DNA from 2 places in the Shewanella sp. A22 genome. Region 2 is predicted to be linked to the other one. Evidence: predicted binding sites of a transcription regulator. Region 2 holds the regulator's gene; the other holds the start of a gene.
The links. Region 2 encodes sigma-54, which starts transcription at its own class of promoters, with help from an activator protein. Its sites were predicted from a motif close to GTTGGCACGNNNNTNGNNT; they were not measured.
Positions count from the first base shown of each region.

Region 1: a site for sigma-54 is predicted at 2,275-2,293, ahead of ACWXWT_RS00265 (DUF3192 domain-containing protein). Genes of this name have one in related genera too.

Region 1 is NZ_JBSQBN010000001.1:66,863-71,719, forward strand. It holds gene queF (NADPH-dependent 7-cyano-7-deazaguanine reductase QueF) at 1-297, opposite strand, end outside; gene syd (SecY-interacting protein) at 352-1,002, shown strand; gene ACWXWT_RS00255 (Zn-ribbon-containing protein) at 1,067-1,840, opposite strand; gene ACWXWT_RS00260 (hypothetical protein) at 1,844-2,185, opposite strand; gene ACWXWT_RS00265 (DUF3192 domain-containing protein) at 2,345-2,728, shown strand; gene ACWXWT_RS00270 (DUF2789 domain-containing protein) at 2,759-2,989, opposite strand; gene ACWXWT_RS00275 (GNAT family N-acetyltransferase) at 3,165-3,794, shown strand; gene ACWXWT_RS00280 (Mpo1-like protein) at 3,865-4,173, shown strand; gene ACWXWT_RS00285 (hypothetical protein) at 4,460-4,624, shown strand.
Region 2 is NZ_JBSQBN010000094.1:12,751-17,607, forward strand. It holds gene kdsC (3-deoxy-manno-octulosonate-8-phosphatase KdsC) at 1-78, shown strand, start outside; gene lptC (LPS export ABC transporter periplasmic protein LptC) at 75-635, shown strand; gene lptA (lipopolysaccharide transport periplasmic protein LptA) at 622-1,203, shown strand; gene lptB (LPS export ABC transporter ATP-binding protein) at 1,200-1,931, shown strand; gene ACWXWT_RS15295 (RNA polymerase factor sigma-54) at 2,075-3,559, shown strand; gene hpf (ribosome hibernation-promoting factor, HPF/YfiA family) at 3,585-3,872, shown strand; gene ptsN (PTS IIA-like nitrogen regulatory protein PtsN) at 3,875-4,318, shown strand; gene rapZ (RNase adapter RapZ) at 4,315-4,857, shown strand, end outside.

The DNA.
Region 1 (4,857 bases), on a different contig from region 2:
GTACAATTTAAACGATTTCGATTCAATCAAATTGGCACTGTTGATGTCTAACTGAACTTCCAAAATGGCCACCATCGGCTTGCCTTTAGCATTAAGCCAAGACAATTCGTATCCGGTCCAGATATCGGTGCCATGAAAAGGTAGCTCACCACTTAATGCAATCGCATCACGGTTTAGCTTGCGTGGAACCCCTTGTAGCAGTGACGCGTCATATTCAGCTTGATAAGCTGTTGCATAGCCTAAAGTAAGGCCTTTTAATTCTGCAGCATCACTATAAGGGTCGTGATTGTGTGTCATCGAATCGGTTTCCGTGTCAAAATATGGTTTTATTATAAACCACGAGTGGCTTAAGTGTCTTGTTCATCTGCGTTAGATTGCTTTATAAAAAATTATCTTCATTCATATCAAGGAACTTTATCTGAATTTCCTCGCTATTATCCCTTGGGAGAGGCATCAATATGTATTCAAGGGCCTTTTGATGCAAATAGTGATGAAATCGTATTCTGGCAACCTGTAGCGCGTGATGATAAAGCTGATTTTAGTAATGTTGAAAATGCATTAAATATTCAGTTACACCAAGATATTCATGCATTTTATGGCCAATATTTTTCAGCGCCATTACCGTTTACAGCATCATTTGGTGACGGTGAATTACTCCAAGCATGGAATCAAGACGACTTTGAAAATTTGCAACAAAATGTAATTGGTCACTTAATCATGAAGCAAAAACTCAAACAGCCACTGACGTGGTTTATTGGTGTGTTAGGTGATGGTGATGAAATGCTGACAGTGAATAATGACGACGGCAGCGTGTGGATAGAAATACCTGGCCAGAAGCAAGGCACTCACATTGCAGCATCATTAAGCCAATTTATCGAACAGTTGTCACCGGTGATCAAACCACCGGTTAAACCTGTCGAAGATACCACTACGGTTACCGATCATCCTGGGATCTGGCTGCGGATCAATAGCATGTGGCAATCATTGCGTGGAAACAAATAATGATAGCCATAATCCGCATCTCTCAATGACGTTGAGCTATGCGGCTATTGAATGCTTATTGGGATCATTGATGATCCCACGATAAATTTGACACAATTCGGCAGGGCTCACAGCGAAAATGAAACATATCCAAAAGTGGCTGTTCGAGTTTCCAATCATGTGAACCGCAACGTGGACAAGCTCGGTTCAGTTCGCTTTCTAAAGACTCACCACCTACGCGATACAAATAATAGTAAGTGGGTATTTTAGTTAAATATTCTATCCTGCCACGTAAATCCCAACCACGTCTAAATAGGTCACTGTCAGCTCGGGTGATTTCATCTAATGCTGCAAACTCTGCTTTAGTGGCTGCAGCCATTTGCAGTTCATCACAAGCTTGCCATTCTGTTTGCCATTTTATGATGCGTTTATGATCGCCATTAAACGTCGCGGGCAGTTGATACAAAGGAATAGGTAACAGGTTGTCACCATTACGAAGCGGTGAACACATATGCACATAGCTGGTATACAAGACTTGCCACGAAGGAGAGTCATTGTTGCTGGCTTCAGAATTAATGTCTTGGCCGATAAATTTTTCTCTAGGAGCCAATAGTTTAGCCGCTGTTAAGCCTGCTAATGTCATTTTTACCCACGGGCTATTATAACGATTAGCGAGGCTGGTTTTTTCAGGTAATAACAAGCGAACTCTAAATTCGCCTTCGTTGAAAGCTACCGCAAGTTCACGACCCAATATTTGTCCGTTGGCACGCAAAGCCTCAAGTAAACCATTAATAGCTTTTTCTGCTGCCTCAATGGTGGTATCTGCAAAACATTCAAAGCGCAGTTCAAAAACAAACATGGATTATTTAGCCTTATGATTCATTTTGCTGGCTTGTTGTTCAAGTTCGTGGACTCTGTGAGTGAGTTGCACAATAAGTTGCTGCATATCGCTCACTTGCTGCTGTAATTCCATAACAGGATCCAAATGTTCTGCTGGAAAATTTTCAGTAGAAGGGATATCGCTTAATTCAGGTATATTTTGCCACTCAGACTTCGGCAGTGCTTTAAATTGTTGTAATCCTTGGATTAGGACTGGCATTGGAATGCTATTACCTAAACGACCTTTTATCAGTGCCAAGCTAGGGGAATGCCCATTGTTGGCAATTGACTTAGCTGCCGCAAGTACTTGTTCAATTGGACTCATTGTTGGCTTAATTCCTTAATTATAGAGGGTGAAATTCACTAATTATCGTCGCAGTAAAATATAAGTCCATATAAATCATAGTGTTAATGTTTGGCACGATTTTAGCTTAACTAATTTGTAAATACAGTGTGGATTATATTTTAACAAAAAGGATGCAATATGAAATTAAAACTTATCGCAGCAGGATTAATCGCCACAACATCACTAGGTTTAAGCGGTTGTGTTATTAGTGTTGGTGATCATGAATTGGGTAAAAATGCAGATTACTGGCAAGTAAAACAAGATAGAAATCGTGACTTTTTAACTAAACTTTCTATGGGGATGAGCAGCGATCAAGTGACAACGCTAATGGGCCGTGCTGATTTTAATGAAGCCTATACTCAGTCAACTCAACACCATGGCGAACAGTCCATTAAAGTATTATTTTATCGAACACAGTGGGCAGAAGGTGATGGTAAAACAACCAAAGATGAATGTACGCCAATTGTATTTAGTGATGATGCTTTAATCGGGTGGGGTGACACTGCCTACAAACAAATTTAAGTCTCGAGTTGTGTCACCTAGTGCTCACATTTAAGTCCGCATCATTACGTCCAATTGGTCAATCACTTCTGACCATTGGGCGTCTTCTAGTAATGCTTCTTTCAAAAATGCTTTTTGGCTTGGATTCCAGCAATCTGCATCAATCATCAGCGTGTGTTTTTCAAGTTTATTTTTGTTAACAAAGTCTTCAATGTTTTCTTGATGATGAGGTAAACCCAATTGTTGAAATAAGTGGCTTAGATCATTTGATGTAGTGTCCATTCGGTGTATTCCTCTTGATGAATATATAAACAATTTTAGTATCAGTCTTGGCGGGATAAATTGCAAACGACTCAAATTGATAACCCCTTTAATGGGCTTAATGCGTAAACAAAACTTGTAGAATGTTTCAAACTTGTTAAGTTAAGTTTGGAGAGTTAATAAACAAGGAATAAAAATGGATAATAACACCTTGGAATCTTTACGAGCAGTGTACCTGACAGCCGAAGACTTGCGCGTAGCGGCTTCTATTCTTTATAACGCTTATCATGATGATCCATATTTTATGGAAATACTTGGACAAGATGATAACCAACAATATGAACAAAAATTACGGGCTGCAATTCGTGAAGAATTAAATGAATTGTGGCAACAAGAACAGCCTTTGATAGGCCTATTTGATGATGGTCGTCTGATTGGTGTTGTGTGCGTTATTACCCAACAAGTACCTTTAGGAGAAGAGCGTTATTGGCATTGGCGTTTTAAAATGATGATGGGAACGGGTTGGAAATCAACTCAAGGGTTAATGCAAAAAGAAACACGTATTTTAGAACATCTGCCATCTCAAAAATGCGGCATTTTACAATTTATTGCGTTATCACCCAATGAACAGAAGAAAGGCTTCGGAGCAAAGTTAATTCAAGCTGTATTGAGTTGGTGTGATGAACAACCAGGATTAGATGGAATAGGCGTTTTTGTTAGTAATTCTCTGCATCATCAAGCGTTTACAAAGCAAGGTTTTAACAGTATTTCGACCGTTAGTATTGGTAACGTTGACGGAGAAATTTTGTTTTATAGTAATCCATAATCTAATAATAGAATAACCTCTTACCCAACAAGTTGATTTATTGGCTGGGGTTATTAACAAGGAGTGAGTAATGGAATCTAAGCGTTATTCTTCATTTGCAGAGTTTTATCCATTTTATTTATCGCAACATCAAGATCCTATATGTCGAAGATTACACTACGTTGGCAGTAGTATTATTTTAGTGATTGTCGTCAATACTCTGATAAACCAACATTGGTGGCAGCTACTGTGGTTACCTGTTGTTGGATATGGCTTTGCGTGGGTAGGGCATTTTATGTTTGAAAAAAACAGACCTGCCACATTTACTTATCCGTTATACAGTTTATTAGCCGATTGGGTCATGTTTGGGCAAATGATATCGCGCTTATGGCGAAAATAAATCCTCAGTATTAACTTGCTCTTACTTTTGTAAGCCATCTCTTACAAGCCTGTAAGGTATTTTATCTCAAGTTGTCAGTGTTTAGCAAAATTGTCGTGTATTAATTATTTAAAATCAAAGTGTTAAGTTTATGCTGTTTTTTTAGATAGGTAAAATAATTATATCTGTTCCATTTTGTGGCTTTTCTGGCTTCAGGTTTGAGTTACTATATTGTTATCGAAAGCGCTTCATTATTTGGTTTTCTTAGGATGAGAAATAAGAATTATGGTGCTTAAGAATATCAAGGATGATACTAGGACACGCCCATGGTGTAGGGCATAAGCTCGGTAAATGGATAGCCGAATCAAGGATGAGTGAAGACATTAATTTGTCAACACAAGGAAAAATGGAAATGACTGCTGGATGCAGAATGGATAAGTCAATGGATGGACTCGTTTGGCCACTCAGTTAATGGATAGACTGTTCAATGGAGTTAAACTCATAAGAAGCTTGGTTTAATATAGCATCAGGGAAATGAGCACAGGGAAAGGACCGCAGGAAGCATCTTTACAAGGATGATGCAGGGAGCAAATTTTCAGTAGGATTGCTGACAAAAGCGTTACGGGCACAACCTTAATCATTTAAGGTTGTGCTTTTTTGTTTTTAGCGGAAATGTTATTTGAGGCTGTTTTTGAAGGCATACGT
Region 2 (4,857 bases):
GGGGCGCTACGAGAACTTACAGACTTACTATTATTGAGCCAAGATAAATTTTCCAGTGCTCATGGTATGAGTATATGAATAGGATCACGCTAGGTATTGTTGCTTTTTTTGGGCTTGCTTTTATGTTGTACTGGCAAGCACAAGTCAAACGTAGCGAAATGAACTCTATAAAAATACGCGGTATTGAGCGTCCCGACTTTGTTGCCGATGACCTACGTACCACAGAATTTAACCAACAAGGTTTCATCGCAAGTAGAGTCAGTGCCGAACACATGGAACATTATGCATCCAGTGACATTACTCATTTTACCAAACCGATATACCTCATCTACCCTGAAAATGGTAAAGCACAGTGGCAACTAAGTGCCGACCAAGGGCAATTGAATAAAAATACCAGCAAAGTCATCTTAAAAAATAATGTTATTATTGATGCCATTGATATAGAAGAACCCCTGCAGTCACTGAGTACCCAAGCCGTTACAGTGGATTTAACCACCATGATCGGCACCTCAAAAGAGATGGTGTATATCAAAGGCAAAGGGTTTATTATTCAAGGTTTAGGTTTACATGCTGACTTGAATTCGCAAAAACTATCGCTACTCAGCCAGGTAGAAGGAATATATGAGCCACATTAATCGTCTCCATACTCACGCCAACGTCATACTATTAAGTGGCATTCTTTGCATGCTGAGTTTGCCTGCAATGGCAAAACAAGATGATCTTAAACAAGAGTTAAAAATTGCCGCGGTGAGCCAATTTGCTGACATTAAAAATAACCAAATCGTTTTTAATGGTCCAGTTAAAATTGTGCAAGGCAGCATTACTATCAATGCCGATCAACTACGAGCGTTCACCCCTGAAAATAGCACAAGTAAAAAGCTTATCGCCACGGGAAAACCAGCCACATTTTCACAAGAGTTAGACGATGGTCAAATTGGTACCGCTAGCGCTGACGAAATAACCTATGATCTTGCCACTACCACACTCACATTAACCGGTAATGCCAAACTTGATCAATCCGGTAGCCAAGTTACAGGTAATCGAATTAAATACAACATCAATGCTCAAGAGCTGATTGCAGAAAGTACTGGCAAAGGCCAAGATCGCGTAATCACTATTATTCAACCTGAGAATTTCCAAGACGAAACAGCACCAAAACAAAAGCTCCCAGAAATTCCAGTAAACAAGCAGATCAAACAATGACCCAAATAACCTTAACCGCTGAAAATCTAGCTAAAAGCTATAAAGCCCGTCAAGTTGTAAAAGATGTGAGTTTAACGGTTAAAACGGGCCAAATTGTGGGTCTTTTAGGCCCCAATGGCGCAGGTAAAACAACCACATTTTATATGGTTGTTGGGTTAGTCAAAAGCGATAAAGGTCGGATCCTAATTGATAATGATGACCTCACCGCCGACCCTATGCACCTTCGCGCCCGCAAAGGGATTGGTTACTTACCACAAGAAGCCAGTATTTTCCGCAAGCTGACAGTATATGACAATATTATGGCTGTGTTGCAAACTCGTAAAGAACTCAACACAGACCAGCGTATTGAACAACTCGAACATTTATTGGAAGAGTTTCATATTACTCATATTCGAGACAGTCAAGGTATGTCGTTATCGGGTGGTGAACGACGCCGAGTTGAAATTGCACGCGCATTAGCAGCCAACCCCAAATTTATTTTGCTCGACGAACCCTTTGCTGGTGTCGACCCAATATCGGTTATCGACATTAAAAAAATTATCCAACAGCTTAAAAGCCGTGGGCTGGGGGTATTGATTACCGACCATAATGTACGTGAAACACTCGATGTTTGTGAACGGGCCTATATTGTTAGCCAAGGTAATTTAATCGCCGAAGGCACACCTGATGAGATATTAAGCAATCAGCAAGTTCGCGCTGTGTACTTAGGTGAACAATTCAAGCTATAGTTACTTTAGTGGCTTTTTAACCTATCTAACTCATTTCGTTGAACGATATCTAAATAGCTATAAGTGTCATTGATGTACGTGATAATCCATAACAGTTTTTCGAGATTGTCATTTTATGAAAATCATCTAGGGATAAGCGGTAAATGAAAGCGTCACTCCAACTCAAAATGGGTCAACACTTAACCATGACCCCCCAACTGCAGCAGGCTATTCGCCTACTGCAGTTATCGTCATTGGAGCTACAGCAAGAAATCCAGCAAGCATTAGACTCAAACCCATTGCTTGAAATAGAAGATGAGTTTTCTGATGCAAAGGACACAGCCAAAGAAAGTCGAGATCAAGCAGATACAGACTTTAGTGACAACAGCATCGTCAACATTGAAAAAGACACCTCTACTGTCGATACAGCAGAGTCCATGACCAAAGAAACAATGGATGATCTTGCAATGGATACTACATGGGATGAAGTGTATACCGCTTCTCCTATGTCAGGTTCTGGTAGCGCTAGTATGCGTGATGATGACATGCCATTCCAAGGTGAAACCACCGAGGGTCTTTATGAACATTTAGAATGGCAAAAAAACCTCACACCGTTTTCCGATACCGATCTTGCCATTGCCACCGCAATTATTGATGCGATTGATGAACGAGGCTATTTAACCCAAAATACCGAGGATATCCTCGAAGCTATGGGGGATGAAAATGTTGAACTCGACGAAGTTGAAGCGGTGTTAAAACGGATCCAACACTTTGATCCTGTTGGTGTAGCAGCGCGTGACTTAAGTGAATGCCTATTAATTCAATTGGCACAATTTTCCAATACCACCCCCCATATTGATAATGCTCGTCTATTAATTAAAGACTATTTAGACTTAATTGCTGGACGTGACTTTAGATTGTTAATGCGCAAAACGAAGTTAAAAGAAAATGAATTACGTGATGCCATAGCACTAATCCAGTCACTCAATCCTCGCCCAGGATTATCCATTACAGCCGTCGACGATGAGTATGTCATTCCTGATGTCACCGTGTTTAAAAAAAATGGCCGTTGGGTAGTAGAATTAAATCCAGATAATATGCCAAAAATTGGTGTTAATCAGCAATATGCAGCAATGGCGAAAAGCAGTAAAAATCCGTCTGACAGCCAATTTATACGTGGCCACTTGCAAGAGGCTAAATGGTTTATAAAAAGTATAGAAAGTCGTAATGAGACTTTACTCAAAGTGGCAAACTGCATTGTAAAATTTCAGCAAGGCTTTTTTGAATATGGTGAAGAAGCCATGAAGCCTATGGTATTAAATGATATTGCAGAAGCTGTAGAAATGCACGAATCAACCATTTCACGAGTAACAACACAAAAGTATATGCATACCCCGCGGGGCCTATTTGAACTAAAATACTTCTTCTCTAGCCATGTCAGTACCGACGATGGTGGAGAGTGCTCATCAACCGCGATTCGTGCTTTTATCAAAAAGCTGGTAGCAGCGGAAAACCAGAAAAAACCACTGAGTGACAGTAAAATGGCTCAACTTCTGGCTGAACAGGGTATCAACGTTGCTCGTCGTACGATAGCAAAATACCGTGAAGCAATGCTCATACCGCCCTCAAACCAACGTAAGAGTTTATAACCTACAGGGTAATGGAGGATTTTTAATGCATATAAATCTATCTGGACATCATATCGACATCACCGAATCTTTACGTGAATACGTTCATGGTAAATTTTCAAAGCTTGAACGACACTCAGATCAGATCAATAATGTACACGTTGTGCTCAATGTAGAAAAATTACAACAAAAAGCAGAAGCAAGAATCACCCTAAGTGGCACTGAGATTTTTGCCATGTCAGAAAATACTGACATGTATGCTGCAATAGACGCCCTGATCGATAAACTCGACCGTCAGGTAATTAAACACAAAGAGAAGTATACAAAACACTAACGATGGAACTTTGTACCATCCTGCAGCCGGAATGCACTACCTGTGCCACACCGGGCAGTAAGAAAAAAGTACTGGAACTCATCAGCGATTTAGTTGCTGCCCAGTACCCAACCCTGTCTTCGCAAGAGGTTTTTGAAAGCCTTTTAGCGAGAGAGAAAATGGGTAGCACAGGTATAGGAAATGGCATTGCGATACCTCATGGCCGATTAACGACCATCGATCACCCCATCGCAATATTTATTAAATGTGAAGAAGCCATAGCCTTTGATGCTATCGATAAGCAGCCCGTGGATATTTTATTTGCTTTATTAGTGCCTGCAGATCAGTGCCAGCAACACTTAAGCACATTATCAAGCATGGCTCAAAAGCTCAGTGATAAGCAAATATTGAAACAGCTTCGTAAAACTCACGACGCAACAGAACTTTATCAGGTTATTACTGCATGAAACTTGTCATAGTATCGGGACGTTCAGGCTCAGGAAAATCAGTAGCCTTAAGAGTATTGGAAGATCTAGGATATTATTGTGTAGATAATTTGCCTTTACCTCTCATTGGCGCATTATTAGCTCAGCTCAAAGGCAGTAATGATCTGGTTGCCATTAGCGTTGATGTACGCAATATTGCAGAACAAGGTAAAGTACTTCAAGACCAATTAGCACTACTTGAGAACGACACTGAAATTATCAGCTTCTTTTTAAATTCCAATGACAAAGTATTGCTTAAACGTTACAGCGAAACTCGTCGATTACATCCGTTATCTAAAAATCACATTTCACTGCAAGAAGCGATCAAGCTCGAAGGGCGTTTACTTGAGCCGATAGCAAAAATTGTAGACCATTACATCGACACTTCAGCACTGAATATCTACGAATTAAGCGACCAAGTTAGGCAAATTTTATTAGGCAGTGTTGATAAAGAGTTAGTGATTAACTTTGAGTCTTTTGGCTTTAAACACGGCATGCCAACAGAAGCAGACTTTATGTTT